DNA from 2 places in the Shewanella sp. Choline-02u-19 genome. Region 1 is predicted to be linked to the other one. Evidence: predicted binding sites of a transcription regulator. Region 1 holds the regulator's gene; the other holds the start of a gene.
The links. Region 1 encodes ArgR, which controls arginine synthesis, uptake and breakdown. Its sites were predicted from a motif close to ANTGAATANNTATTCANT; they were not measured.

Region 1 (16,796 bases):
AGATCGCGTCACAGTGCAAATTAATGAAGGCATCATTTTAGAAAGTGAAGTGGCTGGAATGGTTAAGACTATTAAAGCCAATGCCGCTACCGCAGGGCAAAAGCTACCATCAGATACTGCACTGCGAACACAGATTATAGAACGCCTTATTTTGACTCGCTTGCAGATGCAGATGGCTGACCGTATCGGTCTTCATATTGGTGATCTCCAGTTAGACCAAACGATTGAAAACATCGCTAAAGAGCAAAAAATAACCGTTGAGCAGATGAAAGTGCAGATCGAACTTGATGGCACCTCTTTTGCCCAATATCGTGAACAGCTGCGTGAAGAAGTGACTCTCGGTGAAATCCAACGTATTCAGGTGCAACGACGGATCCAAGTTTCGCCGCAAGAAATTAACAACCTAGTCAAGCTGATTAATGAGCAAGGCTTGAAAGATGTAGAATTCCAGATTGGTCACATCTTAATCGATGTTCCAAACAATGCTACCAGCGCCGAGCTTGAAGCATCAAGTAAAAGAGCAGCTACGGTATTGAAACGCCTAAACGATGGTGATGACTTTAGAAGTATTGCCATTGCAGCATCTGGAGGTCCAAAAGCACTTGAAGGTGGTCTTTGGGATTATATGAACATCAACGAAATGCCAACGCTTTTCGCTGAAGTTGTCAGCGATGCAAAAGTCGGTGATATAATAGGTCCAATCAAGAGTGGTGCAGGTCTTCACATCCTAAAAGTCATGGATGCACGCGGCTTACAGACTCAGGAAGTTAAAGAAGTCAAATCTCGCCACATACTATTGACGCCATCTCCGATCCTTTCGGAAGAGCGAGCCAAGAGCATGCTGGACCGATTCTTAGCCCAAATCCGTTCTGGTGACGCCAAGTTCGAAGACTTAGCACGCCAGTATTCAGAAGACCCTGGTTCTGCAGCTAAAGGCGGCGAACTGGGTTGGGCAGATCCAAACATCTGGGTTCCAGCATTTAAACAAACATTGAACTCTCTCAAAGAGGGTGAAATAAGCGAGCCATTCCGCTCAACTCATGGCTGGCACATTGTTCAGCTTGAAGGGAAGCGCACGACCGATGCAACCGATAAATTTAATACAAACCGAGCTCATCAGTTAATATATCGTCGTAAATTTAACGAAGAATTACAGAACTGGTTAGATGAAATGCGTAGTGAGGCATTTATCGATATTTTCGAGCCGGAACCGAATCGAGGTTAACCATATTGTCGACTAAACGAATCGCTATCACGCCGGGTGAACCGGCGGGTATAGGCCCAGATTTAGTGATACAACTAGCTCAGCAGGCTTGGCCTGCTGAGCTAGTTGTTTGTGCTGATCCGGAACTATTACAAACTCGAGCCAAAAAGCTTGGGTTATCAATTCAACTGCGACCTTACCAGCCAAATCAGCCTCCTAAAGCTCAAGAAGCCGGTACGCTTACCATTGTTCCATTTACATTGGAGAGCGAAGCGGTGTGCGGCAAACTTAATGAGCAGAACAGCCATTATGTTGTCGATACACTGCGTTTTGCAGGTGAGAAAAACATGGTTGGCGAATTTGATGCCGTGGTTACTGGTCCCGTGCATAAAGGGATTATTAACCAAGCAGGCATCCCATTTAGCGGCCATACGGAGTTTTTTGCTAACCAAGCAAATTGCCAAGATGTTGTCATGATGCTTGCTGCTCCTGGTTTACAGGTTGCACTTGTCACCACACATATTCCACTGGCTTATGTTGCAAAGGCAATTACTCGAGACCGACTACACCAGATAGTCAAAATTCTACACAAGGATCTTGTTGAGAAATTTGCTATCCCTTCACCTAAGATTTATGTCTGTGGCCTAAATCCGCATGCGGGTGAAGACGGTCATTTAGGCAGAGAAGAGATTGATATCATCATACCTGCGCTCGAAGAGTTGCGAGCGTTAGATATGAATATTATTGGTCCACTGCCTGCTGACACAATATTTCAACCCAAATACTTAGAAGATGCTGATGTGGTACTCGCGATGTACCACGATCAAGGCCTTCCAGTACTAAAAGCTAGAGGCTTTGGCAGTTCAGTCAATATTACTCTAGGATTACCCTACATAAGAACATCGGTCGACCACGGTACGGCCTTAGAGCTTGCAGGCACTGGTTCTGCTGATATTGGTAGTTTTGTCTGTGCATTAAATAGAGCCATTGATTTGGCTGCAAAGAATTAGTGAAAAAGTTATCTCATGAGTAATAAAGTACATTTAGGCCATACGGCTAGAAAACGCTTCGGTCAGAACTTCTTGACCGATCAGAACGTGATCAATCGAATCGTCGGTGCTATTTCGCCAGATAACGATCACGTTATGGTTGAAATTGGTCCAGGCTTGGCAGCGCTTACTGAGCCCGTTGCTAGCGGTATCGACAAGTTAACCGTCGTCGAGTTAGATAAAGATTTAGTTGAGCGTCTAAAAAAACACCCGACGCTAAAAGATAAGCTTGAGATCCACCAAGGTGATGCTCTTGACTTTGATTTTAAACAGCTAGTACGTGAAGATATGCAGATGAAGGTGTTTGGTAATCTGCCATATAACATCTCTACGCCACTCATGTTTCATCTATTTGAGTTTGCACAATACATCGAAAATATGCACTTCATGCTACAGAAAGAGGTGGTATTGAGATTGTCGGCAAGCCCTGGCACTAAAGCCTACGGCCGCCTTACCGTGATGGCACAATATCATTGCCAAATCATGCCGGTGTTGGAAGTTCCACCAGAGTCTTTTACTCCGGCACCAAAAGTAGACTCAGCGGTAGTACGTCTAGTGCCTTTTAAAGTCAAACCCTTCCCTTGTAAAGATGTGGAAATGTTAAGGCATTTGACAACAACCGCCTTTAATATGCGTCGTAAGACACTGAGGAATAACCTCAAACACATGTTAACTGATGATGAGTTCGCACAGCTTAATATCGACCCTACATTGCGACCAGAGCAAATAAGTGTTGAACAGTACGTTGCTATGGCAAATTTGTTCATCGACAAGCAAGTGTAAGTTTTACCCGCAACAATGGCTAAAAACAATTTGAAAGGGCATTAATTTGCCCTTTCTATTTTCTGCGATTCAAACCACATTCTCTATCAATTACAAACAACTCCCATTACTATACTGTTAACTCATTCCAGATTTTTCATACTTGAGGCTAAACATGACCCAGAGTACGACATCCGTAAAAGTTGAAGTCAAAACGGAATATATTGAAGCCCAGTCGACCCCAGAGGAAGAGAAGTATTTATTCAGCTATACCATCACCATTATTAATCTGGGTGACCAAGACGTAACCCTAAAAAGCCGCCATTGGTGTATAACTGATGCGAACGGACGTAAAAGTGAAGTCCAAGGAGCCGGAGTCGTTGGTGAAACCCCAACCATAAAGCCAAACACTGCGTATCAATATACCAGCGGCACAGTACTGGAAACACCATTCGGGGTCATGGAGGGTAGCTATACCATGCAAAACAGTAATGGTGATGAGTTTAAAGCACCGATTTCAGCATTCAGTCTTGCCATTCCTGGCTTGCTTCATTAAGGGTTTTATTGTTACATGGCAAATTATTTTGTAGGAGATGTTCAAGGCTGTTTTGATGAGCTGGAATTAGTACTCAATAAAGTGGGGTTTAACCCTTCAATAGATTGCCTATGGGCGGTAGGTGACTTGATTGCACGTGGTCAGGGATCGCTGCAAACCCTACAATATTTTAAGTCATTGCAAGGCTCAGCTAAGGTGGTGCTCGGTAACCACGATCTCCATTTACTCGGGGTGCATGGAAAAATAAAACGCGCTAACCCCAAAGATAATTTAGGCGAGTTGTTAGCCTCTCCAGATATAGGCGCATTGGTTGATTGGTTGCGTCTTCAGCCACTTTATCAAGAATATCCCGAGCAGAACATACTAATGACCCATGCCGGTATCCCACCACAATGGGATCTCAGTACACTAAGAAACAAAGCAGATATCGTCGCAGAAGCACTGCAACAGCCGGATTACTTAACCGCTCTGATTGCAAAAATGTACACTAACTCAGTTGCTCACTACAGTGATGATCTATCTGAGCTAGATAAGAAAATCTATACCATTAACGCACTGACACGCATGCGCTATCTTTACCCCGACGGTCGTCTAGATTTTGACTGCAAATTACCCATAGAACAATGTGATAATCCTCAACTGTCACCTTGGTTCACCCATCACGCCATACTTCGCCCTGAACATACACTCGTCTTTGGTCACTGGGCAGCAATTATGGGCGAAGTGAACTCTCCAGCACTACAAGCGCTCGACACTGGCTGTTGTTGGGGAGAACATTTAACCCTGTGGCACTTAGAATCAGACCAGAAAATAACTCAAAATAAGTTAAAAGAAAGTTAAACTTAACGCGCCTACGGTCGATATAACATAATAGCGCGCCTTCCAATGTGATTGTTGTCACCTAGCAGAATAAAATAATAATAAACGGAGCTTCTATGAAATTAAATGTTGCCACTAGAGTGATTGGAGGGTTTACAGTTGTGACCTTCCTGCTTATCGTATTAGGTACCGCATCATGGTTTACCAATAATAAGCTAAAAACCAGTACGACATTATTGCAAGAGCTCAGCCTGCCAGCTTTAGAATCGAGTAACCTTCTTTCTCAAACCTTATCTCAGCAAGAGAAGCAAATTTTAGTGGCGTATCACAGCCCAGATAGCAAAGCGATACCGGCAATTAAATCTCAGTTTGCATCAGCAAGTAGAACCTTCTCACAAGAGCTAAGCAAACTGACCACTTTAGTGAGTGACAAAAGTGATTTTAGCCAGGTCATTAGAAAACTAAAAAGTAGCTATGGTCAGTTTAAAAATGAAAGCGAAAACATGATTGCTACTCATGAAAATGCACTAATAACTCAATCCCAAATTAAAAACAAATACGATGCTGTTGAAGTGGCAGTCGATGATAGCGCGTCACTTTTACTCGATCTTATCGATATGGAGTTGAGCGAAGACATCATCCAACAAGAGATAGCAGCCACAGCAAGTGCACTAGATTCAAGCTTAAGCGGTATCGTCAGTACTAGCTTTGATTTGATTGGCACCACTGACAAATCAAAATTTAATACCATTTCTAAAGAGCTCGATTACATCGTCAGTGACACCAAGAGTAGACTGCAATATGTGACATCCCACTGGGAAGGTGTTGTCGAAGCGGATCTCATTGATGAGATTAATGTTGAAGCGGCAAAAGTATTTGTACTCGTCAAAGGTAACAACTCTTTAATTGACTTAAAAGCCAAAGAGATTGAGTTAATTAGCAAAGCGTCTCTTTTACTCAGTACCGTTGATAAGGAGGCTAGTAACGTCAACAAGCAGATGACAAGCCTTACTTCTCTCATTGAGTCATTCTCCAAAGACGTCAGCGAGAGCGCAATTAAAGATATCGATAGTGCCAGCATACAAACACTGATCTTAGTGCTCATTGCCATTCTGGTGGCCATTGTGGTCAGCATTGCTGTCGTTCGTCCCCTTAGCCGTTCATTAGACAAAATTAATCACGCGCTCAATGTACTCGCATCAGGCGATCTAACTCATAAGCTCGATGATTCAGGGCATGATGAGTTTGCCAAATTATCAAGTAATTGCAACAAACTTGTCGACAGTTTACGTGCCCTCATCCAAGGTATACTTGACCGCTCTGACCAACTTGCAGCCGCAGCAGAAGAAACCTCAGCCATTACAGCCCAAACAACAGTAGGCATTCAAGAGCAGAAGAGCCAAGTAGATCAAGTCGCTACTGCAACCACTCAGCTAAGCTCTAGTGCGCTGCAAGTGACAGCGAGTGCCGATGAAGCCTTAAGCCAGATAAAAGCGGCAGACGATGAAAGCCAACATATGCGTCTCATCGCTGATGAAAATAAGCGTACAATTCTTGCCTTGGCTGATGAAGTATCAAAAGCTGGAGTGGTGATTAATAAGGTTCATGCAGACAGTGCCTCAATAGGCTCGATATTAGATGTGATTAGAGCCATTGCAGAACAAACTAACCTGCTTGCACTCAATGCTGCAATTGAAGCTGCACGAGCTGGTGAGCAAGGACGAGGCTTCGCCGTGGTAGCAGATGAAGTGCGTAGTCTTGCCTCTAGAACTCAAGATTCAACCCAAGAGATCCAGCAGATGATTGAAGTACTACAACAAGGTACTCAAGAGGCTGTCGCGGTTATGGAGCTTGGTCGTTCGCAAGCAAAATCCTGTGTTGATAAAACAGAACAAGCAAATAACGCCCTTGAAAGTATCAGTAATGCTGTTCACAAAGCTCACGATTCTGGCACCCATATTGCCCATGCGGCGCAAGAACAAAATCTGGTCAGTCAACAAGTCTCAGAAAAGCTAGAACACATCGCGGCGATTTCAGAAGAAACTTCAACGGGTGCAGATCAAACGGCGCAGTCTAGCCATCAAGTTGCACAACTCGCAGAAGAGCTACAAGCCTCAGTGAAAGAATTTAAAGTTTAATAACTTTTATAATTTAAAAAGGAGGACTGTTTTACAGTCCTCCTTTTTTATAGCCAAATTATTTGGCTTCAATATTGGTAGCGATTAAATATCCGCCACAATGATTGTTACACCAAATAAATACCTGCAAGACGGATAGCACTCCAACCAACATAAGCCTGACTGCATTAATATACTAATTCACTGTTTACATTAAACCGTTATTGCTTAGTACTAAGTGACACATATAAAAAAACCGGGAAGTCCCGGTTTTTTATATTTATATACGTCGAAAAGTAGAATTAACCGCCAGCTAAACGTTCTTTAATCGCTGTCGTAATTTCACTTGCTGAATGGCCATTACTTTCAGCCCATGCAGCGATAGTAAGACCATCACTTTCAGCTCGACCTAGGTTAGATACCGGCAATCTCTTTGTGACAAAGGTACCTACTGCATTAGAGCCATTCTTCATAGCCACTCTCAGCAAGCTATCACCATTACATGAAACACCGTCATATATATTACGCAATTTAACACGGCTTTCTTTTAGCTTCTTACGCAAACGGTTTTTATCATCACTGACAACATAGTTACAAATATTGGCAGCTAATTGATCTTGGTTTGCTAAGGCTGGAGTTGAAATCGATATTGAAGATGCCACAATCAGTGTAGCGATGCTCATAGATAACAAGCGCATCAGACACTCCTTATTATTTTAGTTTTTATTTATTATATTAAGAAAGCACTTATCGATATGCCTTCTTTATTATCATTACAACAGGGTACTAAACAACCCGTCCAATTTAACACTTTTTAACCATTTTTATAAAGCTATATTCCAATTGTTTACTACTTATAGCTACATCTCTCGACATTTCCAACCAAGAACCATCATCCCAATGCGGGAAATAGGTATCGCCTTCAACATCCAGTGAAATTTCGGTTAAATATAAAACATCCGATATACACAAAAGGCTTGCGTAAAGTTGACCGCCTCCGATAACAACCAGCTCTTCACAGTCGCCTGCAGCGAGCTTAGCATCCTCAAAACAGGTCACCGTAGTGACACCGTCTATAGCCAAATCCGTTTGACGACTAATCACTATATTATGCCTGCCTGGCAACGGTCGACCAATTGACTCATAGGTCTTTCGCCCCATCACGATAGGTTTACCTAGGGTTACAGCCTTAAAATGGCGTAGATCTTCAGGGAGGTGCCATGGCATCTTATTGTCTTTACCAATAACGCGGTTATTCGCCATAGCGGCAATCATAGCAATTTTCAAAATACTTCCTTTTACATTTTGTTAGATGACTGGACGCGAGCGAAAATAAAGTAAGCTTGGCATAGCAAGGCCGACAGATAGTGCGCCGAGAATGAATACAGTTTTAAGCCCATTACTGATGACTTCTGATATCAGTTCCGGGCTGACATGGGATTGTGCCGTCAATTGGACTAATGCTATCACGGTATTAAATGCGTAGGAGCCAGGGATCATCGGAATGATCGCTGCAACAGCGTACATCAAAGGTGGCGCGAGATGACGCTTAGCAAAACCAATTGTAACTATCCCTACGAGCGCAGCAGCAAAAAATGTTGCCCATTCAATAGGGAGTCCTAGGCTTAACCACATCGTGCGGCTGCCATGCCCTAGTGCTCCCGCTATTGCACAAAAAGGCAGGAAACGACGCGGTACATTAAACAGCATCGCAAATCCTACTGCAGGAATCGCTGAAAACACCGCATCATTTAACATGCTTAGAATAAGCGACATCATAAAAACAGCCCACCTATTTGCATTGCCATAGTGATCCCTATTACTGACGATACCGTCAGTAACGTCGCGTGGCCCCAGCGAGAAATGCCGACGTTTAGGTGTCCCTTTACCATATCCGATATAGCATTAATCATCGGAAAGCCTGGCACAAGCATCAATACACTCGCGGCCATGGGTAACTTGGGCGTGTCGGTTAAATCAAATTGGTAACCCGTTTGCGCAATAATAGTCGTAACGAATGCTGTAACACTGAAATTGAGGAGTAAATTGAAATGACGTTTGGCGATAGAAAGTCGAACAAACATACCGATAGCTGAAGCTAAAAATGTAATCAGGCAAGCCGTAATGTCTCCCCCGAATAGGTGACAAAAACTAGCACAAGATAAGCCAATCATAGGGACTACATATTTTGCTGGATAAGTCTTAGGTTCGATGCGGCTGACACGTTTACGCACTTCATGCAGGCCGTATATGCCTTTTTCGGTCAACAGACAGATACGTTGAAGCTCGCATACAATGGTCATATTAATACCATGCTCACGCGTTCGTCTGGTTGTGGTTATACAGCGCCCATGAACAAGGCTAGTTAAAACGAGGCAGTTGGAGGAGATAGAGATTTCGACACTGGCTAAGCCTAAAGCATAGCCTAAGCGCTGACTAATCTCTTCAACAAGTTCAGAGTCAGCGCCATAAGCTAGAAGAAGTTGAGCAACCCTAACAACTTGACGTGTAATATCATTTTGTGTGTCGGCGTACAATTCTCAACATCCTCAATTGAAACTATCTATCTTTGATAGATAACCTCAACATCGTAATCATCATCATCAAAATCGTCGTCATCATCGTCAGCGACATAATCTTCGTTGACAGATTCGTTAGCATTTTGATGGTAATTATCCCACTTAAACTCAACTTCGGCTTCGACGTCAACTTTCTCTTCAGGAGGTAGCAACGCAATAAAGTCGAGCAACTTAAGTGCTAATTCAGCTGTACCTTCGCGATTATAAGCGGAAATAGTAAATACTTCGCCTTCCCACTCCAGTTCATTAACAATCTTATCGATTTTTACTTGCAGCTCTTCTTTGAGCATCAAATCGGCTTTGTTAATGACTAACCAGCGTGGCTTACCAGCAAGCTTAGGCGAATGCTTTTCTAGCTCAGCGACAATAGAACGCGCTGACTCTACAGGATTGCTACCATCGATAGGCTCGACATCCAAAATGTGCAACAGCACTCGGCAGCGTTCTAAGTGCTTCAAGAACTGAACACCAAGACCAGCACCATCTGCAGCACCTTCGATTAGACCGGGAATATCCGCAATCACGAAGCTTTGGCCAGGTCTTGGGTTAACAACACCAAGATTGGGCACCAACGTTGTAAAGGGATAATCTGCTACTTTTGGTCTTGCTTTTGATACTGCACGAATAAAAGTCGATTTACCCGCATTTGGCATACCCAGTAGGCCAACATCAGCAAGCAACAACAGCTCAAGTCTCAAGCTACGTACTTCGCCATCAGTACCTAATGTTTTTTGCCTAGGTGCACGGTTAGTACTGCTTTTAAAGCGCGTATTACCCATACCATGGAAACCACCTTTGGCCACAAGCATTTTCTGGCCGTGTATGGTTAAATCACCAAGAGTCTCTTCTGTCTCAGCATCTATTGCTCGTGTACCGACAGGTACTTTAAGCACTAGCTCATCACCGCCATGACCAGTACAGTCTCGACCACGACCGTTCTTACCGCGTTCGGCATTATGGAAGCGTTCAAACTGAAAGGTAATTAATGTGTTAAGGTTTTCGTCAGCCTGCAGATAAACACTGCCGCCATCGCCACCATCACCACCATCAGGTCCACCATCAGGAACATATTTTTCACGTCTAAAACTGACGCAACCACTACCACCATTACCCGCTTCAACACGGATAGTCGCTTCATCGACAAACTTCATACCAACTCCTGGCACCACAGAATGAAAGAATTATACTCTTAACGATTCTAGTCGCCAAAAAACAATTTACTTAATATTAAAAAAAACAAAGCCCCACCAATGGCGGGGCTTTGTATTAATCTTAGCAGAAGCTAAAGATTAATCTTCAATGCTGATAAACTTGCGGCTCTGTGGACCTTTAACTTCAAACTTCACTTTACCAGAGGTAAGTGCGAATAAAGTGTGGTCACGACCGATACCAACATTAACACCAGCGTGGAATTTAGTACCACGTTGACGAACGATGATGTTACCAGCTAGAACTGATTCGCCGCCAAAGCGCTTTACACCAAGACGTTTACTTTCTGAATCGCGGCCGTTACGAGTAGAACCGCCAGCTTTTTTATGTGCCATGAGTTAGACTCCTAATTAAGCGCTAATAGCTGTAATTTTAACTTCGGTGAACCATTGACGATGGCCCATCTTCTTATCGTGGTGCTTACGACGACGGAACTTAACAATAGTTACCTTCTCCGCACGGCCGTGGCTAACAACTTCAGCAACAACCTTACCACCTTCAACTAAAGGTGCACCTACGTGTACAGTCTCACCATCTGCAACCAAAAGAACTTGGTCGAACTCGATAGTTTCGCCTGTAGCGACTTCTAATTTTTCTAAACGAACTGTATGACCGGCTTCAACACGATGTTGTTTGCCGCCACTTTGAAAAACAGCGTACATAGCTATTTTACTCCGATATTCTAAACACGCCGCTCAAACTATATTAGATTGATGCAGGGGTGCTATAAAAGCTTTAATGACAATGGTCGCGGAGTTTACGCTAAGAACTAGCATCTGACAAGAGCTAATTCAGTAAGAATAAAAAAAGACCCAAATATCTCCCAGAATTAGCGACAACTACTGTCTTGCTGCACAAATTTAGGTAGAATCCCCCTATTATAACATTTATGTCTTAAATGAGCTGCTGATTGTCATAGCAGCCAACAAATCAGAGTCTATTTATGGATTTAAACGCCATTCGTCAATTGGCTGATAGCGATATGCAAGCAGTCAATCAACTGATCTATAAACAATTAGAGTCAGATGTAGCCCTAATTAATCAATTAGGTTTTTATATTATTAACGGTGGCGGCAAACGCTTAAGACCTTTATTGTCAATTTTAGCGGCTCGGGCAATCGACTATAAAGGTGATTCTCACTTAAAGTTGGCAGCAATAATCGAGTTTATTCATACAGCGTCACTACTGCATGATGACGTCGTTGATGAATCTATGCTCCGTCGCGGCAGAGAAACAGCGAATGCATTGTTTGGTAATAGTGCCAGTGTATTAGTGGGTGACTTCCTTTATACGCGTTCATTCCAAATGATGACTGAGCTTAAAAGCTTAGACGTACTTGAAATACTCGCTGACGCCACTAACGTACTCGCCGAAGGTGAAGTCCTGCAATTGATGAATTGTAACGACCCAGACACCACTGAAGAAAGCTACATGCGTGTCATCTATTGTAAGACAGCAAAATTGTTTGAAGCTGCAACACGCTTAGCGGGTTTATTAGCCGAAAGCTCTGAAGAGATACAAACAGCACTTGCTGAGTATGGTAAGTTTTTGGGTACCGCCTTTCAATTAACTGATGACCTACTTGATTACACAGCAGAAACAGAAGAGCTAGGTAAGAACATAGGTGATGATTTAGCTGAAGGAAAACCAACTTTACCGTTGATCTTTGCCATTGCCAAAGGTAACGACACAGAGAAAGCGCTCATTAGAGAAGCGATTGAAAAAGGTGACGGTACAGAGCACATTGAAGTGATTATAAGCGCCTTAAAGCGTTGTGGTGCGCTTGAATATACTGAACAGCGAGCCATAGAAGAGTCTAACAAGGCTATCGCCGCATTAGCTATATTGCCAGAGTCAGAATACAAAACAGCACTAATTTCACTGGCTAAGATAGCCGTACAGCGTAGTCACTAGTTTTATTGACTCAATAAAAACGGAGCCAATTGGCTCCGTTTTTTCGTTAAGGGCTTACATTGTCAAAAGGTAAGCTTACTTAACAAATTCGATACCAAGCTTAATATCTGCTTTTAGCGTATCTAGCATTGCATCACGAGCACTTGCTTCAAATGCGCTAACGTCACCATATGCTAATACTTCTTCAACACCATTTTTACCAAGAACAATAGGTTGAGCGAAAAACTCAGCATGTTCGCTGCCGCCATCTACGTAGGCACATTCAACAACGTTTGCTTCGCCTTGCAAGCCACGAACGAGAGAAAGACCGAAACGACAAGCTGCTTGTCCCATAGAAAGTGTCGCACTACCGCCACCCGCTTTAGCTTCAACAACTTCAGTACCTGCATTTTGGATACGCGTTGTTAACGCTGCAACTTCTTCATCAGTAAAGCTAACGCCTTTAACCTGTGAAAGAAGTGGCAGAATAGTCACACCACTATGGCCACCGATAACGTTCACTTTAACGTCTGCTACGTTTAAGCCTTTTGCTGCAGCAACAAAGGTTTCAGAACGAATAACATCAAGCGTCGTCACACCGAATAAACGGTTCTTATCATACACACCCGCTTTCTTAAGCACTTCAGCAGCAATAGCAACTGTCGTATTCACAGGGTTAGTGATAATAGCGATAAGCGCGGTAGGGCAAGTCGCAGCACACTTTTCAACAAGGTTTCTTACGATCCCAGCGTTGATGTTGAATAGATCTGAGCGATCCATACCAGGCTTACGTGCAACACCCGCAGAAATAAGGACCACATCGGCACCGTCTAATGCAGCAGAAGGATCTTCACCCGCAAATCCTTTTACTTCAACCGCTGTTGGGATGTGGCTTAAATCAACGGCAACACCTGGTGTTACAGGTGCAATATCATAAAGCGACAATTTTGAACCCGCAGGTAGTTGAGTTTTTAATAGTAGGGCAAGCGCCTGGCCAATACCGCCAGCAGCTCCAAGTACAGCAACTTTCATAGTTATCTCCGTCAATTCTCGGATTTTTGTGATTTAGATCCGCTTTTCTAATGGCGCAACAGTACTGGATTCACAACTAAAATTCAATTATCCCTTAGTCGTGTTCATTCTATTCTAGATTCACAATGCCACTTACCATCGCTTTAAACGCCCAGCCCGTCTAGCTTTGCTATCAAATCGCTTGCAAAAGATCAGTATAAAAATAAATAGAATTTATACTCTAATGAATTTAGTACCGCTCAACAAAACAACTCGCTGTGAATTATTATTCAAAAAAACGAATAAAATTTGACATGAAAGGCGAATATAATCATCATAGAGCGGATTTTTTTGAATAAAGAATAATAATATATGCAAACAAGCAAAAATCAGGACGATCTCGTTAGAACCTTTAAGTTGATCTTAAAAGAGGAGCGTTTTGGCTCCCAAAGTGAAATAGTGATAGCGCTTCAAGCTGAAGGCTTTAGCAATATCAACCAATCAAAAGTCTCGCGTATGCTGAGTAAGTTTGGCGCAGTTCGAACCCGAAATGCTAAACAGCAAATGGTTTACTGTTTACCCGCTGAGCTTGGTGTACCAACTGCTGGTAGTCCACTTAAAAACCTTGTACTTGATGTGGATCATAACCAGTCAATGATCGTTGTTCGAACCAGCCCAGGTGCGGCACAGTTAATCGCCCGATTACTTGATTCGATAGGTAAGCCAGAAGGTATTCTAGGCACGATAGCGGGTGATGATACTATCTTTATCAGTCCGTCAAATATCGACATGATTGTGGATACAGTAGAAACGGTTAAATCATTGTTCAATTACATGGATTAACTTTTTCTGCCAGCAAAATAAGGGCGGAAACGCCGCCCTACCTCCCTTTAAGCCAAATGCCAACGCTACCTTTATACAATATATTGAATATGTTATTTTTTATTATATCAATATGGTTATACTGCCAGTAGGGCAGCATTCCTAAGTTGAGGATAATAAAGATGAAAAACAAACTGATTAATGTTTCTGATGTTGGCTGGGAGTCTTGGTCACATGAAAATAATTACGGCAGTGATCAAAAGCACATTGGTGATACTGCTGGGGCTGAAAAAGTTGGCGTAACCATGGAAAAGGTAGCACCAGGCATGGCGTCAGCACTTGCTCATTATCACACTAAAGAAGAGGAACACATTTACGCGATGCAAGGGGAAGCCACTCTCTATATTGATGATGAACCTCATGTTTTTAGCGAAGGAAAATATATCTGCTTCACAGCCAACTCTGGTATCGCCCATAAAATAGTTAATAATAGCGATGCCGATTTCATTTTTTTAGTGGTCGGTAGCCGTGATACCCATGATGTCGTTGTTTATCCCGAAACCAATAAAGTACTCGTCCGGAGTATGAATGAGGTTTATGACCGCAGCCCTACTAGCTACTTTAATAACGATAAAGAAGAACAAGAAAAATAGCAGGCATAAAAAAACGCACTTATTGTGCGTTTTTTTTACAGATTAACCAGGCTTATGCGGATCGTTCTAAAAAATCTATCGATGGCACAAAAAAGGATGACCCTGTTAGTGCTTGAGTAAAATGCATCAGATGATCATGATTACCTTCTGTATCACCATAGATCATACTTTCGAGCATTTTTTCAAAATTCACCGAGTTTCCACACATAGAGATAAACATTAAACCTTGTTCTTTAACCGAACCATAAGGCATGCTTTGACGTAATATTTCCATTGAATTACCGTCATCATCTTTAAGATTAACTCGCTTAATATGACTTGTTAATGGCTTATCTGCAGAGGCGTATTCAATATTTTCAGCTTTGGTACGACCAATGATATCTTCTTGTTTCTTATCTGGCAGTCGATTCCACTTACTCAAATTATGAGCAAATTTTTGTACATGAATATAACTGCCGTTTTTAAACTCGTTATCTTCATCTCCAACCAGTGCAACACTTTGACGGCTGCGGCCCTTGGGGTTTTCAGTGCCGTCAACAAAGCCTGTTAGGTCGCGACTATCCATAAAACGGAAGCCGCGCTCTTCATCTATCAACTCTACGAGTCCATCAAACATTTGACACACTTCATTGGCCACTAAATGGAGAATATCGAAGCGATCACCACGCAGCTGCACAAAGAGATCATATTCGATCGCCGGCGCATCTCTATTCTCTTGATTCATCGCAGGAAATGGCTTTAATTGGCGTGGTCTGCCTACCGGGTAAAGCGCATCCCAATAGTTTGCCCCAACGGCAACAAACCCGTTGAATGCACTATCCGCAAATTGATCTGCAAGATCGTGAATATATTGGGCCACATTTGCAACACATGGGCGCATTTGCGATTCGATACCATCATTAGCATTAAACATTAAATAGACACTGTGCAAATTTCCTTCTGCACAAACTCCTAGTTGTTCACGAGGCATAACCTGACTATCCATTTTTATATGTAACCCTTATTTTGCATTAATCATCGGCAATATTATCTACAACTTTAGCATCTAATAATTCTACCTGACGCACATTAACCAGAATAAAGACTTATATTTAGCCTACTTGCAAAGCGCTATACTTGTGTCACATTGCTTTTGTCTTATAGCATGCGCACGAGTAAGCCGTTAATTAATTTTATATTAAACGCTCTAAACCCAAGCTTACTAAAATTGTCACTAAACGGCGATAAAAACAACACATTAAACGATGAATTAAACTCTCAATGTTTTCTTACCTCACTTCAAACGCGCAGATATTAGGTTAGTGCTACCTCCGTTAGAGTAAAATTAAATGGTGTCGTGTTGCTGTAATTGCCACTTTTTCACCAATATTGATATCTAAGCATTCACTATGGACATCGAGCGTGATGTCATCAATTTGGACCAAATACTGGCAGACATGCCCAAGAAAACGACGCTCAATGACTTCACCTAAGCCCTTGTCGTTTTTAGATATGACTAAGTGCTGTGGCCTTAACAAAAGCTCAGCTTCATCATTTAGCGCCACCATCAGCGGACGGTCACTTTCAATATCACCAATAAGTGTAGACACGGTTTTATCCGCAATCACTTTCGCAGGTAAGTAATTACTAGCCCCTAAAAAGTCAGCGACATACTTATCTTGTGGGCATAGATACAGTTTCTCAGCGTCACCACATTGAACAATTTTACCATGGTTAAACAAAGCGAGCTTATCAGCAAAAACAAACGCCTCATCTTTACTATGAGTTACAAAAACGGCACTTATATTATGTCGCTTTAGGATATGACGGATCTCAAGCATCATCTCTCGACGAACCTTGGCATCTATATTTGAAAATGGCTCATCAAGTAAAAGAACCTCAGGTTCATAGGCTAACGCTCGAGCGATTGATACCCTTTGCTGCTGACCACCCGATAGCTCGTGTGGATATCGCTCCCCTAGCCCGTCCAACTTTACCAGTGACAACATTTTATCTAGTCGCGTCACTCGTTGTGCTTTATTCGCTATTTTCACGCCAAAAAGTATATTTTCTGCCACTGTAAGATGAGGAAACAAAGCGTAATCCTGAAAGATCATGCCGATCCCACGCTTCTCACTGGCG
Region 2 (16,796 bases), on a different contig from region 1:
CCCGTGTGGTATGTGCACTGGCGGTTTTTTGTAACCCTGCAATGGGATTGATGATCTATTTTGTGTTGGCCTTAGTGTTACCTAAGTGGGAAAAACCATGCTAATACAGGCGCATCTATATAAAGAAGTCGATAGTACGACTTATGGATTGATACGTCGTGCCAATACGGACTACAGCAATTGGATACTAGGTGAGATGATTTGTTATTCAAGAAGGTATGCTCGCTAAAATCGATATTGATATAAGCAAGCATACTTTCTGACATTTTAGCTTATTTAGGCTACGAGCTATTTCTTTAGAAATGCAGCGAAACGAGATTTTGCTTCATCACTTGCCAGCCTAGTACCAAACTCAACCAATTCTTTTTCCATCTGCGCTCTTATTTCTTCTTTGTTATAACGCATTAACTGCTTGGTTGTTTGTAGTGAAATAGGCGGTTGCTCTGCCAACTTCTTTGCTTTATTCAGTGCATATTCAAAAATATCTTCCGTTGCAACAACTTCGTTAATAAGCCCATATGTGTGTGCTGTTGCTGCATTAAAGCTTTCGCCCAACATCAGAAGTTCAGCGGCTTTCACATGGCCGATAACTTGAGGCAATAGCAGACTTGCTCCAGCTTCAGGCACAAGTGCTAGTTTGACAAATGGCAGTTGGAATTTAGCGGTGGTATCGGCATAGACCAAATCGCAATGTAATAGCAAGGTTGTACCAATGCCAACCGCTGCGCCAGTAACGGCAGCGACGACCGGTTTTTTTAAATCAAGTAGGCAAAATAGGAATCTGAAAGCGGGGTGTTTCACACCTAAGTTACTATTTTTTAAAAAGTCAGCAATATCATTACCAGAAGTAAAACACTCAGCTTGACCACGAAACATAAAGGCTCGAATTTCATTGTCCGATTCACCTTGGATAAGGTATTCTGTTAGCTGTGTATACATTTGAAGGTTGAGCGCGTTGCGCTTGTCTGGACGATTAAACGTAATAATACGTACCCCATTATCGTCCTTAATCTGAATAGTACTCATTCGTTATGTCCTCATGTTGCGAATTAGATTTTAAAATGGAGTTTAAGACATTGAAGCAAATATTCAAACAACTGTTTAACCTCACCCTGCTGAGCTGTTTCTCGTTTACGGCTTTTGCGCAAGTGGTGCTTGTTGATGGTTACGTTCGTGCAATGCCGCCAAGCGTGCCCAATACCGCTGCTTATATCACTTTAGAAAATCATGGACCGGCAACACGGCTTATTGCTGTTGAAGCGCCTTTTGCGAAAGAAGCGCAACTGCATACACTTATTGATGAAGATGGCATGATAAAAATGCGCCAAGTTGATGGCTTTGACATAGACTCTCATGGCAGCTTGGTACTCTCTGAATCGGGAAATCACATCATGTTGTTGGGATTGATCGCGCCCTTAGCCGAAGAGAGCAAAGTAGATTTAACTCTCAGGTTCGCAGACGGTAAACAGCAAGTGATTTCGCTGCCCGTTAAAAAGCAGGCTGGCTCCGCAGAGTCTGAACATCAACATCACCATCATTAAGGAGTAATTGTTAATGAAAATGACCTGGAAAAAAGGCGTAGCGCTAGCTGCTTTAATTTGTTTTATTGGTTACCTTATCGCTATTTGGTGGAGTGCTGAACCTGATGTCATCGAACAAGAGGTTTATAAGCAAGATAATGGGCGCCAAGTAATTGGTTATGCCACGACAACATCGCTTATCTTAACGGTTGAGGCATTGCTGGATAAACCTGGCGGCTGGTTATCGAATGACGTCACACCGCCTTCAATCTTGATGGATAATATGCCCGCATTTGAATTTGGTGCGATTGAACAGGCTAGAGATTTAGCGCTGATTATGCGTAAAGAGTTTAGCCGTTCTCAGTCTCAGTCAACAGCTGATAAAGATCTACTTGCCGCGCATTCAAAACTGAACATTGAGCACACGAGTTGGTTGGTACCCAGTGCTGAAAGTGAGTATCGCGATGCCGTTAAGCTGTTGAAGCTCTATCGCGCTCGAATGATTACGTCAGAGAATCCAGATGCGCAGTTCTATGCCCGAGCAGACAACCTAAATGAATGGTTGAAAGAGATCCAAAAGCGCTTAGGCAGTATGTCGCAACGACTGTCAGCGAGCGTTGGCCAAGAAAGGCTTAATACCGATTTATCAGGTGATAGTGCAGCAAAGCAATCAACACCAGGTTATATCGCGCAAGAAATTAAGACCAGTTGGTGGAAAATTGATGATGTTTTCTATGAAACTCGTGGGGCAACATGGGCGCTGCTTAATTTCATGAAAGCGGTTGAAGTTGATTTTGCAGATGTACTGAAGAAAAAGAATGCTCAAGTGAGTTTTCGTCAAATCATTCGCGAACTTGAAGAAACACAACAATCCGTTTGGAGCCCATTGATCCTTAATGGTTCAGGCTTTGGGGTTGTCGCTAATCACTCATTAGTGATGGCAAATTATGTCTCCCGCGCAAATGCCGCGGTTATCGATTTAACTAACTTATTAACTCAAGGTTAACTATGAAAAAAACATTATTGGCGTGTGCACTATTAGGCTCTTTAGTAGGCACTTCTGCTCATGCTGCTTCTGTTATTGGTTTTAAAGTAGGTGGCGATTACTGGCAAGCTGATACCAGTGGTACTTTCGCTGAGAAGGGCCAACCACAGCAAGAGTTTAACCATAAAGATTCTTCACAAGGTAGCATTTGGCTTGCGATTGAACATCCGATCCCGCTAGTGCCAAATGTTAAGATCAGACAAAATAGCCTGAGCGCGAATGGCAGTGCTAACGTGACGAACTTTGAATTTGGTGGTAATACTTATACTGGCGACGTGACGACTGACTCAGATTTAAGTAACACAGATTTCGTACTGTATTATGAAATATTAGATAACGACATCGTTTCACTTGATCTCGGTGCTGCTTACAAGAAGATGGACGGCAAATTCCGAGTCAATAATAGCAGTAATAATGGTCGAGAAAATTCTCAGAAAAATATCGATAGCGGTATTGTGATGGGTTATGTCGATGCACAGGTAGGCATTCCTGGCCTTGGCCTTTACGGTTTTGCCGATGTGATGATGGGCGTTGATGAGTCAAGCGTTTACGATTATTCAGTGGGTCTTGGTTGGAACTTTGATGGTACTGCGTTGGACTATCGTATCCGTGCGGGTTACCGTGATTTTAAGTTTGATGTAAATGGCTTTGACGGCGTTACAGCAGATATGCAGTTCAAAGGTTACTTTGCCGGTGTAGAATTGGTTTTCTAAGTTTCGTTAAAACTTAAGTAAGCTAATAAAAATGCCCGTCGTTGAGATGGGCATTTTTTATATGTAAACGGTTATATTTTTAATGATGGGTAGTGCTCACTGCACAGATTAAACAGGGCTAAATAACCGGTTAGGTTACTGCCGTCGCCTTGGCATACGAGTGTGTTTAGGCTGCGTAAAATCAGCCTTTGAGATTTACGTTCAAGCATCAGTTCCACGTCCAGCATTTGCTGGTATTCAGCTTTTTCTAGGCATGACTTACTTAGGCGGCGCAGTTTACGGTAGGGTAAAAGTACTCTAGCTTCCCACTTAAATGTGTCTTGTTGTAGAGTTTGCCATTGCGTGGCTGACAGCAAGTACTCTTGGGTGTCTAACCAAAGTGCGAGCAGCAACAAGTTCACATTGACCTGATGTTCGTCCTGTAAACGAAGGCATTGTTGTTGGTGTTTGAGGTAAATGTCGTCGCAGTCTTTCCACAGGCTCAAGTCTAATGTGTTGAGAAGTGTCATGATTACCGTCCATTAAAAAAGGGGCTTAATGCCCCTTTATGTTATGTAAGTCGTTAGAGTGAAGCTCGGACTATTTGTTCCATCTTTTCAATTTCTTCTTGAACTTCTAACCACTCCATTTCGCTCTCTTCTAACCCTTGAGTGAGTGTGGTTCGCTCACTGAGGACTTTAGTCAGTTTTGTTTTGTTGTCAGCGTCATAAAGGCTGCTGTCTGCCAGCATCTGCTCTAGTTCACCTAAGCGGTCATTTGCCTTTTGTTGCTCTTTCTCCAGCTTTGTTTGGACTTTCTTCATCGGAGATAGCTTTTGTCTTAACTCCGCTTCCAAACGCTTTTGCTGTTTTTTGTCTTGAGTGGGCTTAGCTGTTGTCCCTGTATCGTCTTTGTTTGCGGCCTTAGCAGCATCAAGTAACCATTGATGATAATCGTCCAAATCCCCTTCAAAGCTTTTAACTTCACCTTGATCCACTAGGTAGTAATCACTGCAGCTAAGACGCAGTAAATGTCTATCGTGCGATACAATAATCATTGCACCTTCAAATGATTGTAGCGCCATAGTGAGCGCATGGCGCATCTCTAAATCTAAGTGGTTGGTGGGTTCATCAAGTAGCAATAGGTTAGGGCGTTGCCACACCAGTAGCGCCAATACTAAACGCGCTTTTTCGCCACCGGAGAAGGGGCGCACAGGTGCAACAGCCATATCACCGTTAAAGCCATAACCGCCAAGAAAGTTACGCAACTCTTGCTCTTTTGTATTTGGTGCGAGGCGTGCGAGGTGTTGCAATGGCGTATCGTCTAAGCTCAGAAACTCTAATTGATGCTGTGCAAAGTAGCCAATGTTTAACCCTGGGTTAGTTTCATATTTACCTTTCATTGGCGACAGCTCGCCGGAAAGCAGCTTAACTAAGGTTGATTTACCGGCACCATTTCTGCCGAGCAAACCAATACGTGCTCCTGGCACTAGGTTTAGTTGCACCTTTTTAAGAATTTCTGTCTCACCATAACCAACAGACACTTGTTCCATGGCGACCAGCGGATTAGGCAATGCTTCAGGCTCTCTAAATGACATATGAAAAGGGCTATCAGCTTGTGATGGCAATAGTTCTGCCATGCGTTCAAGCGCCTTTAAACGGCTCTGGGCTTGTTTTGCTTTACTGGCTTTGTATCTGAAACGATCCACAAATGTCTGCATATGCGCACGTTCTTTCTGCTGACGTTCATAGGCAACTTGCTGCTGCGCCATACGCTCGGCACGGACATGTTCAAAGGCGGTGTAGTTACCTTTGTAGTAATTCAATTTTTGATGTTCTACATGGACGATTTCATCAACAATGCCGTCGATAAAGTCACGATCGTGACTGATCAAAATTAATGTACCTTGGTAGGCTTTAATCCAGCCTTCCAACCAGTACATGGTATCTAAGTCTAAGTGGTTGGTGGGTTCATCAAGTAGTAATAAGTCTGAGCGGCATAATAGTGCTTGGGCTAAGTTTAAGCGCATGCGCCAACCCCCCGAGAAACTTTTTACTGGGTTAGACTGTTCTGCTTCGCCAAAACCAAGTCCAGCAAGTAAACTGGCTGCACGGCTACGAATCGCATAGCCGCCTATGGCCTCTATTTTACCGTGTAGTAGGGCAATCTTATGCCCGTCGTCAAGCTCTTGGGCTTGCAGCAATTGAGCTCCAAGCTCACGATATTCAGTATCACCGTCAATCACATATTCAATGGCTGCAACATCCAGTGCGGGTGTTTCCTGGGCGACGGTTGCTGTTTGCCAACCAGACGGCATACCGAAGTCGCCTTTGTCTAAACTTATCTTGCCTAGAATTAGCGCTAGAAGTGAGGATTTTCCTGTACCGTTAGCACCCACGAGACCGACTTTATGGCCTGGATAAACGGTTAATGAGGTTTCATCTAGCAGGATTTTAGACCCGCGAACGAGTTGAGCTTGAGTGATGGTGATCATTTATGCCGGCTTGAGTCTGAGTGAAAGCAATTATTGCTGGGGATAATAGCCCAGAATCTAGTCTGGCGGCTATGACCAAGCTGCGAAAACTGTCGCTATGGTTCGGCTTATTTGTGCTTTTGTGGCAAAATGGCACGAATTTACCCTTAGGGCTCTAATTGATGACCACCACCACGAAGAAAGTAAAGAAAAGATTTGTTGCAGGTGCAAAGTGTCCGAAGTGCCAAGCGAAAGAATCTATCGTGCTATTTAAAGAAAATGGTATTGAAACGGTTGAATGTGTTGAGTGCGATTATCGCGAGCAGCAAACTGATGAAAAAATCGTTAAAAAAGCCACCGGTGCGGTGATTGGTGTCTTTAAACCTGAATAGCCAATAGCGGGTCACTATTAATGACTATACACGTGTGTATTTATCTGTACATTTGTTTTGTTGTCGTTTAAACTTTGCGCGGTATATATGGGCTACTGCTTATATTGAATTGTTTATTAGGAAACAAAATGAATATCGCTCGCTTGGTTGTTATAGGTTGCATGTTATTGCTGGTGGGCTGTGGAACAGTTCAAGATTACCGAAAATCGCAAATGTTCAGTACGTTTGAGGATTTCAGAGCTGGACCAGAAGGTGGTAGCGACTTAGTTTGGGCGCAGCCTAATATCAAAAGCGTGGCGGATCTTAATCAGATTTTAAACCGTTATGACAATGTTATCGTCGATCAGGCTTGGTTACTGCTTGATGATAAGGACAGATATGACGGGCTCGATGATCAAGACATTGTCGAGGTGTCTAAATACCTTATGGATAAAATTAAGGAGAAAGCCAGCAACCGCTTTACCTTGGTCGACAAGGCAACCGATAAAACCCTGAGAGTGAGTGTCGCGCTAACTAATATTGAAACACCTAACCCCATTCTGGCAGTGACCAGCAGTATCATGCCTGTTGGACTCGGCATTTCGAGTATCTCTAAAATAGTGACTGGCGAGCATACCAACGTCGGCAGTGCCACGATTGAGCTTATGATTAGCGATGCCCAAACGGGCAAACCCATCGTCGCGGTGATAGATCGTAGGGGCGGAAACAAAGATCTAAGCACCATGATTGATTCGACCGACGATGCTAAAGATGCGATAAATTGGTGGGTTGAACGCTTGAGTAAAACCTTACGTGGTGAAACGCTCTAAGCGTTAAATTTCTGCAACCATTTAAGCCATCTTTGCCAACGTCTTAAAGACGTTGGCTTTGGATAAACTGCTCAATTCTTGCCAATCTATCCTGGCCCCACACGCTTAGTTGTTGGCTAGAGTCTTGTTGCTTACCGCCATGTTGAATACTTCCTGCTAGGATATTGCTTTGGTAACTAAAACTCGGTACTCCCCAAAGGCCGAGTTGCATCATCTCATCAAGATTGTGTTGTGCCCATTGGCGCCAGCTTGATAGCTTTAGTAAGCTCTGCGCATGTGCCCAATCTAAGCCACTCCGTTCGACGATTATCTTCAACCCTTTATCGGTATCGCTATGTAATCCTTGGCTGTTGACTGCTCTTGAGTAATTTAATAAGTACTCCGTTCCTTTGCCTTGCGCCTCGGCATATTCAAATAGGGCGTAGCAGCGTTCAACTCCCAGCCCTAAAGGATCGGCGACTTTACCGTAATCGATATTTAAGCGGCATGCTTCGCGTTTGGTGTCATGAAATATATACATCTTCTTTGCGTTTGGTACCGCTAAACCGCGCATCACCATCGGCAGAACAGGCTTGATGGTGAGAGGGATTTGATATTTATTGGCGAGTAATACCGCTTGCTCTAAACCCAAGTGGGAGTAAGGGCTGCGTATTGAAAAATATAGCGTGAGTCTTTTGTTATGTTGGTCATAGTTTGGAATCTCGGCTTGTTTCAATGTGGATGTAGCGTCGAGTTTCAATCTTGTTTTGGTGAATATGGGCTGCAAAGGCAATTTGTACAAGCTAATCAAGCGTTGCTCTAAATAGGCTAATCTATCAACTCCCCAATACCATTCTCCAGCATAATGGATCGTGCCCGTTTGATAGTGTCCAAGTTTTTGTATTAAAACACTGTTGCGGCTTAAGCTGGTTTTCTCTTGGGGGCTGAACTGGAACGTTTTTTTACGTTGAGGGCGGTTTTCATCTTGCCAGAAATCGGCAAATATTTTGACTAAATGACGTATATCGGCTGCAGTCGACCCACAGGCAAGTAGCGCTTTTGTCGCGACGACTTTGTCAGATTGATGATGTTCAATACCGCTGTTAACGGAGTCAAAGTAATACAGCTTGGCTAAATACTGACAGTCTGATACGGCATTTTTTTTCCACAAGACGGGTTCAGGAAAGGCATTATCTGGGACTGATATTAACGGATAAAATACAATATTGAGCGGCATTGATGACCCGTAGCGCGGTATAAAATGCGCTAGCGCTTGCAGCAGGATATAGCTGTAAGGGTCATCTATTTTGATAAACACTTTGAGACTGTGAGGTTGACGTAGCAGCTTACGTTTAAACTCAAACAGATATCGTTTGCAGTTAAGTGACGTATCACTGGATAAGCACTGTGCAAGATATGGCATAAGCGATGTTTTAACAGACATGATAGTTGATTGACCCTTAAAAGTTAGTTTTAACATAAGGGGCAAAGCCTTAAAGGTAAAGCACAGGGTTTAATCTACTGCTACGCGCAGTATTTGTTGCTGCAAAAGCGTGGGAATGCTGCATCTATTGTAATAACTGCTACAATAGCGCGCTATAATAGTTAGCATTCATCATCGACATTTTAAGCCTTGTGATTTTAAGGCTCTTGTCACTATATTTTATTGCTGTTGAGAATCGGCCAAACCGCCGACGGTATTGAACTGGTGAGATAAACTCTGCCAGCAATGAGCTTCATTCTCGCGGTAAATACTTAGGAAAGAAACTTTGACTCAATCAGTCCTCGACACCGATGGCCAAGTGCCGTTTTCAACCCTAAAGCTCAAAACTGAGCTACTCGACAACTTAACCACAATGGGTTTTGAGTCGATGACACCGATCCAAGCTCAGAGCTTACCAGCGATCCTTAATGGGGAAGATGTCATTGGCCAAGCCAAAACAGGCTCGGGTAAAACAGCCGCATTCGGTTTGGGTCTGCTGCATAAATTGGACGTTAAGCGATTCCGCATCCAGTGTTTAGTGATGTGTCCAACACGAGAACTGGCTGACCAAGTGGCCAAAGAGATCCGTACGTTAGCCCGCGGTATTCACAATATTAAGGTGTTGACTCTTTGTGGTGGTGTTCCTATGGGCCCACAAATTGGTTCGCTAGAGCACGGCGCGCACATCATTGTGGGGACTCCAGGACGTATTATCGATCACTTAGATCGTAACCGCTTAGATTTAGATAATGTGCACACCTTGGTGTTGGATGAAGCTGACCGTATGTTAGATATGGGCTTTCAAGTTGAACTTGAAGCCATTATTGAGCAGATTCCAGTTGAACGTCAGACATTACTTTTCAGCGCAACATTCCCTGATCAGATTAAGTCTATTGCCAATACGATTATGTTCAAACCTGTCATGGTTAAAGTCGCTTCGACGCATGAAACAAGTACGATTGACCAACACTTCTATGAAGTGGGTAATCCTAATGACCGTATGCGCGCACTAAAATTGCTGTTACTGCAGCATCGTCCAGATAGTGCTGTGGTATTTTGTAATACCAAGCGCGAAACTAAAGATGTTGCTGCGCAGCTGAAGAACGACGGTTTTAGCGTAGTGGCACTGCATGGCGATCTCGAGCAACGAGATCGCGATCAAACGCTACTGCAGTTCGCCAACAAAAGTGTGTCTATTATGGTGGCAACAGACGTTGCGGCGCGTGGATTAGACATTGACGCGCTTGATGCTGTGATTAACTACCAGGTTGCTTTTGACACTGAAGTTCACATTCATCGTATTGGTCGTACTGGACGTGCTGGCAGTCAAGGCGCCGCATATACGTTTTATAACGATGAAGATGGATATAAAATTGCGTTGCTTGAAGATTATCTTGAGCGCGATATTGTCAATGAAGCGCTGCCTGCAGAGAGCTTACTCGACACTTACCCTACTCAACCAAGCATGATCACGTTGCAAATCGAAGGCGGTAAAAAGCAGAAGTTGCGTCCAGGCGATATTTTAGGAGCACTTACGGGTGAAGATGGCATTGATGGTAGTGAAGTTGGTAAAATCAAAATCACTGATTATCGTGCTTACGTCGCGGTTAATCGTAAAGTCGCAAAGCGTGCGTTGCATAAAATTGTTAATGGTAAATTGAAAGGGCGCACATACCGCGCTTGGGAAATGAATTAACGAACTCGACGTAATTCGACTTCAGATTAAATACTCAATTAGTTAGCTGTTGAGCCGATAAAAATCCAGAGAGATCTGGATTTTTGTCTATGTGGAGACGGTGAATGGACGGCGAGGTTGTATTGCCGTTAGTTGCAGTTGGTAGAATTGATATTTTGGGATAGGTTAATTAGTGGCAATTTCGGTAGCGGGTGGAGTTAAACCCGGCAAAATTATAGAGATAGAGCATAGGCTGCAAGAGTTACTCATTGTTGGCAAAGGCAAACCTGTCTCTATTCCTGATGAGATCCACGCAGAGCTTGAAGATGATGCCAATAAACTCGAAATTGAAAGAGACGCTATTCGAGCACGAATAGAGAAGCAGAATAAAGCCCAAGCGTTGTACAAGGTTGTTTCGGCCCAACTGATTACCAGTGTTAACCGTGCTATTGAACATCAGTTGTCGTCGCCAGAGCTGGTACTTGAGCATTCTAAGCTCGATGAAAAGCAAATCCTCTTACTTGAGCTACTGTATTCAAAGCGAGTTGATCTGTCACGTATACGCCCGTTAGTCATGGACTTACCTTGGTTACAGCGTGACTTAGTTAATATGATCAATAGTCCGATGTTTCGGCATCGACGCCCACAAACTTCAGACATTCAAGTGACTGATATCAAACTCGTGCTTAACTACATTGGTATTGAAAACCTGCAAGCGTTAATCCCCTATTTTTGCCTGCGTTACCTCATGCCGAGTGGTCAGCCTCAACTGTTGTGGGTGACTCGTAAACTATGGCGTTACAGCGTTATAAGTGCGATAGCGGCTCAGGCCTTAGTTGAGTTACACAATAAGGACCGCGCTTTTGCCTACAGTTGTAGCTTGATGAGTCAGCTTGGAACAACTTGCGTTATTAGCAATTGCGCTAAGATGTTTGATGCTACGTTGGGGAGTTGGTTGAGAGAAGCCAGTGCTAGCGGAGATAAAGAACTTTATGATGCAATCATGGCAACTGAGTTTCCGGCGATTGATGTTTATCAGCAAGCGTTAACGCACAGTGGTCCGCTCAATTGGCAGTTACTTAATCAGCTGAGTTTTGAACAGAGCCGTTTAACCAAAACGTTTAAAGCGATTGATGAGAGTCTTAAATATGCCGATCTTGATGAAGATTCAGCACTTATCGAAAGAGCTAACTGTTTTGCGAGGGTCTATCTATTAAAAGAGGCGGGTAATATCACCTCCCATGAATGCCGTTTAATGTACGATTACTATGAAATCTCCGAGCAAGAGTTGATCCGTTTGAATGGAAAAAACTATCGTAAATTAGCACTGTTTTAAGCCCGCTATAATGAAGAGTGCTCATTGTACAATCGTAGACTCATTCTCCCATGTTGATTAATCTCATTGAACATCGAATAGCCGTCCAAACATCCGCTAATTTCCGCCACTAAATAGTATACAATTATTTATCATTTAGACTCTTTTGGTTAGTTAATCAAATCTTGGTCAAAAAACTGTCTAATTTACGCTAACTGAGCCTATATACGCCATTTCGGTGAACTAGTTATGCAGTAATGCTGAATATTTAGTATTCAGAGGCGCTAGATAACTTTTTTATGACTAATTATGCTTAAACCCCCGCCATATACGCTTTGATAATTCTAAATCTCAACTCTTTATGCACTATAAGGCGTGTTTGGTCCGATGAAGGTTGTGAAAAACTGGTATTTTGATCACGTTTTCGCTAATAATGTCTTCCTAGCAATACAAGCAACCGCGATGTCACCTATAAAAGATAAAGACATCAAGCGGAATACGACGGCTTTATCGCGGTCGATAATTTGAAAGGATGGAAGGAATGAGCGTTAAAATGAATCTTACACGTGCCCAGTTTGACGAAGTTATGGTGCCTAACTATGCGCCTTCAGCAGTAATCCCAGTGCGTGGCGAAGGTAGCCGAGTTTGGGATCAAGAAGGTAAAGAGTTTATCGATTTTGCTGGTGGTATTGCCGTTAACTGTTTAGGTCATTGTCATCCTGCTTTGGTTGGTGCGTTAAAAGAGCAAGGCGAGAAGCTTTGGCATCTATCTAACGTCATGACTAACGAACCTGCTCTTGAGCTTGCCACTAAGCTTGTTGAAGCGACATTTGCTGAGCGTGTTTATTTTGCTAACTCTGGCGCTGAAGCCAATGAAGCTGCACTTAAGCTAGTTCGTCGTTACGCGATGAATAAGTTTGGTGCTGAAAAAGATCAAATCATTGCATTTGATAAAGCATTCCATGGTCGTACTTTCTTTACGGTAAGCGTTGGCGGTCAAGCGGCTTACTCTGACGGTTTTGGTCCAAAGCCACAGAGCATCACCCATGTCCCATTCAATGATATTGCAGCACTAGAAGCGGTCTTTTCTGATAAGACTTGTGCAGTAATGATGGAGCCACTACAAGGTGAAGGCGGCATTATCGATGCTGATCCTGAGTTTCTAACAGCCGTGCGCGCGCTTTGTGATAAGCACAATGCATTGCTTGTATTTGATGAAGTTCAAACGGGTGTTGGTCGTCTAGGCGAACTATACGCTTACATGCGTGGCGATGTAGTACCAGATATTCTGACAACCGCTAAAGCATTGGGTGGCGGATTCCCAATCGCTGCGATGCTGACAACCAAAGAAATTGCTGAGCACCTTAAGATAGGTACTCATGGTTCAACTTACGGTGGTAATCCACTTGCTTGTGCTATCGGTAACGCAGTACTAGATGTGGTAAATACTCCAGAAGTCTTGGATGGCGTTAAAAAGCGTGAGCAATTGCTGCGTGATGGTCTGAGCAAGATCAATGACAAGTATGATGTTTTCTCTGAAGTCCGTGGCCAAGGCCTGTTGCTTGGTGCCGTGGTAAACGAAAAGTATCAAGGACGCGCTAAAGAGTTTTTAGTGGCAGGAATTGAAGAGGGTGTTATGAGCCTAGTGGCTGGCGCAAATGTTGTGCGTTTCACACCTTCACTCGTGATCCCTGAAGCTGACATCGCTGAAGGCCTAGCGCGTTTCGAGCGAGCTGTCGCTAAAGTAGTCGCAGCCTAAATTGGCAAACGAAGCGCTAGGTCACCTTAGCGCTTCTTTTTTGTCTTTAGGATACTTGATAGCTGCAGTGTCAGTATTGCCTGTTAAAGGCAATGCCTACCTGATAGCGACAAGTGATAGTGAGGAAACTCCTAGATGTTAATAATACGTCCAATCCGATCCACTGATTTTGACGCGCTATATCAAATAGCCGAAGAATCAGGACATGGATTCACATCTTTACCTGTAAACGAAGATCTTCTTAGACGCAAAATTGCGCGGGTTGAAGCTTCGTTTGAAAAACAAGTCGATAAGCCGTTTGATGAAGGCTATTTAATGGTGCTTGAAGACACAGAAACCAGCGAAGTCGTTGGTACTTGTGGTATTGAAGCGGCTGTTGGTATGGAAGATGCGTTCTACCATTACCGTCTTGGTACAGAGGTTTACCATTCCGAGCAAATTGGCGTGCGCAATGAAGTCGAGACGTTAACCTTATGTCATGACTATACTGGCGCCGCAGAGCTATGCACTTTGTTCTTGCGAGGAAGTTACCGCAAGAACAACAATGGCCGTATGTTGTCCCGAAGCCGTTTTCTCTTTTTAGCACAGCATGCCGCGCGTTTTGGCGAAACTGTGATTGCTGAAATGCGTGGCGAGAGCGATGACGAGGGTAACTCGCCTTTTTATGATTGGTTGCAAAAGCACTTTTTAGGCATTGATTTTATTGAAGCTGATTATTTATCAGGCCTAGGACAAAAGGCATTTATGGCGGAAATGATGCCAAAAAATGCAGTTTACGTGTGTTTATTGCCAGAAGAAGCGCAAAAAGTTATTGGTGAAGTACATGCCAATACTCGACCCGCGCTTAATCTATTGCAGGCAGAAGGTTTCAGATGTCGAGGTTACGTCGATATTTTTGATGGTGGACCCACCGTTGAATGTAACCTGCATGATATTCGCTCTATACGCGAAAGCCGCCTGTTAACGGTGACCATTGGTGATGCTCCAGCAGATGCACCAAGCTATATCGTTTCAAACACCCAACTCGCAAATTACCGCGCTACAGCTGCAAATCTAGCTGTATCAGAAGACAATGACAACGTGATCTTAGACGCTGAAACTGCTGCAGGCCTTATGGTTGCAGACGGTGAGCAGATCCGTGTATTGGCCATGTAGGAATAGAATATGACACAATTTATTGAAGGTAAGTGGATAGCAGGTTTAGGTCACGATGTGACATCAATTAACCCTGCAAACCAAGAAGTCATCTGGACAAGTAAAACGGCAACTCCAGCGCAAGTTAATACCGCGGTTGATGCTGCGCGTAACGCGCAATTTGATTGGTTTATGCTGGGTTTTGAAGCGCGTTTAGCGATTGTTGAAGCATACCGTGATCAGCTAGAAGCCAATAAGGCCGATATGGCTGAAGTGATTGCCCAAGAAACGGGTAAGCCACAATGGGAAACCGCAACAGAAGCGGGCGCTATGATCGGTAAAATCGGCTTGTCAGTGGCCGCTTATAATAAGCGTACGGGGACGTCTGAAAGTGAGATCCCTGCAGGACGTGCTGTATTGCGTCACAAGCCACATGGTGTGGTTGCGGTATTTGGCCCTTATAATTTCCCTGGTCACTTGCCTAATGGCCATATTGTACCTGCGCTACTTGCGGGTAACACAGTGGTATTCAAGCCATCAGAATTAACCCCTAAAGTGGCAGAGCTAATGCTTAAGCTTTGGGAAAAAGCGGGTCTACCTGCTGGCGTGCTTAACCTTGTTCAAGGCGAAGTTGAAACGGGTAAGGCGCTTGCGGCTCATCCACAAATCGACGGTTTGTTCTTCACGGGGAGCTCGCGTACGGGTCACATCTTGCATCAGCAATATGCCGGTGAACCAGGCAAAATCTTAGCACTTGAAATGGGGGGTAATAACCCACTTATTATTAAAGGTGTTGAAGATACTAAAGCTGCAGTACATGACATTATTCAATCTGCTTATATCTCATCAGGTCAGCGTTGCACTTGTGCTCGTCGTCTATACGTTGAGAAAGGTGCGCAAGGTGATGCACTGCTTGAACAACTCGCTGCCGCCGTTAAAAAGATTCAAGTGGGTGCGTGGAATGCACAGCCACAACCATTTATGGGCTCTATGATCTCAGAGTCTGCCGCAAAAGGCATGGTTGAAGCACAGCGTAACTTAGTTAACTTGGGCGCAGCTCCACTTGTTGAACTCACTCACCTAGAAGCGGGCACGGGTCTGGTTTCACCGGGTCTGATTGATGTGACTGATGTGATTGAATTGCCTGATGAGGAGTACTTCGGTCCACTACTTCAAGTGATCCGTTATAGCGATTTTGATCAAGCAATCAAGCTGGCTAATGCTACTCGCTATGGTTTGTCTGCCGGTATACTTGCTGATAACCGTGAAGATTATGATTACTTTTTAGCGCGTATTCGTGCCGGTATTGTTAACTGGAATAAGCAGATAACAGGTGCGTCAGGTGCGGCACCATTTGGTGGCGTTGGTGCATCGGGTAATCACAGAGCTAGCGCATTTTATGCCGCTGATTACTGTGCATATCCAGTGGCTTCTGTTGAAGCGGATGCAGTGAGTCTGCCGGCGAAATTGAGCCCAGGCTTGAGCATTTAGTTTTAAGGTAAAGGGAAGAGCTTCGGGGCACTTCTTTATATCAAAGGCTTTGCTGAATCTGTTAAAGCCTTTGAGCAAGTATCAACAACATTTGATACGACGCAAATCTAGCAAGCATTAGTAGCTCTTACCTACCAACCTAGGTGGAGCTGCTAAATCCCTCAAATGTGTACAGCCGCGTGACATAAAAAACAATAAGCACGATGGCGTAAAGGAGTTAACGATGCACACTAATGTAAACGCGTTATTTGAAGCACTTTGGCAAGATTATATTGAGATGGCACCCTCTGCTGCTAAAGTTCATCAGTTACTTTCTAAGGGCGAGAAGATCATCAATGATCATATTGCACTGCGAACGTTTAATATCAGCAAGGTTAACCTTGACGTACTCGCTGCACATTTTGAATCAATCGGTTATGTCGCTTGTGGTGATTATAAGTTTGAAGCTAAAAAGCTTAACGCTAAGCATTTTGAACATCCTGATAGCACTCAGCCAAAGGTGTTCATCTCAGAGTTGTTGGTCGAAGAGTTTAGTGATGAACTCCAAACGACCATTAAAGGCCTAATTGAGCAGGTAGAACCAACGGCAACGACTGCCGATAATTTCCTGTATTCTGGACGCCATTGGGCGCTTGATTCTAAGACTTATGAGTCGTTATTAGCTGAAAGTGAGTATGCAGCTTGGGTTGCGGCATTTGGTTACCGAGCTAACCACTTTACGGTTTCAATTAATCATTTACCCAACTTTGATACCATTTTTGAAGTGAATGACGCACTAAAAACTGCCGGTTTTGTCCTTAATGCTGCTGGTGGTGAAGTGAAGGGCAGTGCTGAAGTGTTGCTCGAGCAGTCGTCAACGATGGCAGATAAGCTTCAAGTTAGCTTCTCAGACGCTGTGGTTGAGATCCCTAGCTGTTTTTATGAGTTTGCTATACGTTATCCAAAAGCTGACGGAGAGCTTTACACAGGCTTTGTGGCTGCGTCTGCCGATAAGATTTTTGAAAGTACTAATGTGAATTAAATCGTCAA

Region 2: CXF83_RS19985 (aspartate aminotransferase family protein) is a predicted target of ArgR. The motif match lies at 11,682-11,699, and genes of this name have one in related genera.

The regions. Positions count from the first base shown of each region.
Region 1 is NZ_PJBE01000012.1:917,934-934,729, reverse strand. Features, by position in the region: gene surA (peptidylprolyl isomerase SurA) at 1-1,225, shown strand, start outside; gene pdxA (4-hydroxythreonine-4-phosphate dehydrogenase PdxA) at 1,231-2,214, shown strand; gene rsmA (16S rRNA (adenine(1518)-N(6)/adenine(1519)-N(6))-dimethyltransferase RsmA) at 2,230-3,036, shown strand; gene apaG (Co2+/Mg2+ efflux protein ApaG) at 3,191-3,571, shown strand; gene CXF83_RS06095 (symmetrical bis(5'-nucleosyl)-tetraphosphatase) at 3,587-4,411, shown strand; gene CXF83_RS06090 (methyl-accepting chemotaxis protein) at 4,507-6,528, shown strand; gene CXF83_RS06085 (DUF3718 domain-containing protein) at 6,810-7,205, opposite strand; gene CXF83_RS06080 (dihydrofolate reductase) at 7,312-7,794, opposite strand; gene CXF83_RS06075 (threonine/serine exporter family protein) at 7,816-8,286, opposite strand; gene CXF83_RS06070 (threonine/serine exporter family protein) at 8,283-9,044, opposite strand; gene cgtA (Obg family GTPase CgtA) at 9,071-10,237, opposite strand; gene rpmA (50S ribosomal protein L27) at 10,376-10,630, opposite strand; gene rplU (50S ribosomal protein L21) at 10,646-10,957, opposite strand; gene ispB (octaprenyl diphosphate synthase) at 11,239-12,210, shown strand; gene mdh (malate dehydrogenase) at 12,286-13,221, opposite strand; gene argR (transcriptional regulator ArgR) at 13,573-14,043, shown strand; gene CXF83_RS06035 (cupin domain-containing protein) at 14,205-14,675, shown strand; gene CXF83_RS06030 (Dyp-type peroxidase) at 14,728-15,660, opposite strand; gene CXF83_RS06025 (ABC transporter ATP-binding protein) at 15,989-16,796, opposite strand, start outside.
Region 2 is NZ_PJBE01000013.1:3,047,015-3,063,810, reverse strand. Features, by position in the region: gene CXF83_RS20045 (PspC domain-containing protein) at 1-104, shown strand, start outside; gene CXF83_RS20040 (enoyl-CoA hydratase-related protein) at 289-1,026, opposite strand; gene CXF83_RS20035 (copper chaperone PCu(A)C) at 1,062-1,541, shown strand; gene CXF83_RS20030 (DUF2333 family protein) at 1,555-2,526, shown strand; gene CXF83_RS20025 (TIGR04219 family outer membrane beta-barrel protein) at 2,529-3,278, shown strand; gene CXF83_RS20020 (TIGR02444 family protein) at 3,350-3,787, opposite strand; gene CXF83_RS20015 (ABC transporter ATP-binding protein) at 3,841-5,751, opposite strand; gene CXF83_RS20010 (YheV family putative zinc ribbon protein) at 5,913-6,122, shown strand; gene CXF83_RS20005 (DUF3313 domain-containing protein) at 6,251-6,931, shown strand; gene CXF83_RS20000 (DsbA family protein) at 6,975-8,354, opposite strand; gene dbpA (ATP-dependent RNA helicase DbpA) at 8,713-10,089, shown strand; gene CXF83_RS19990 (HDOD domain-containing protein) at 10,262-11,404, shown strand; gene CXF83_RS19985 (aspartate aminotransferase family protein) at 11,925-13,142, shown strand; gene astA (arginine N-succinyltransferase) at 13,278-14,297, shown strand; gene astD (succinylglutamate-semialdehyde dehydrogenase) at 14,307-15,767, shown strand; gene CXF83_RS19970 (DUF1338 domain-containing protein) at 15,991-16,788, shown strand.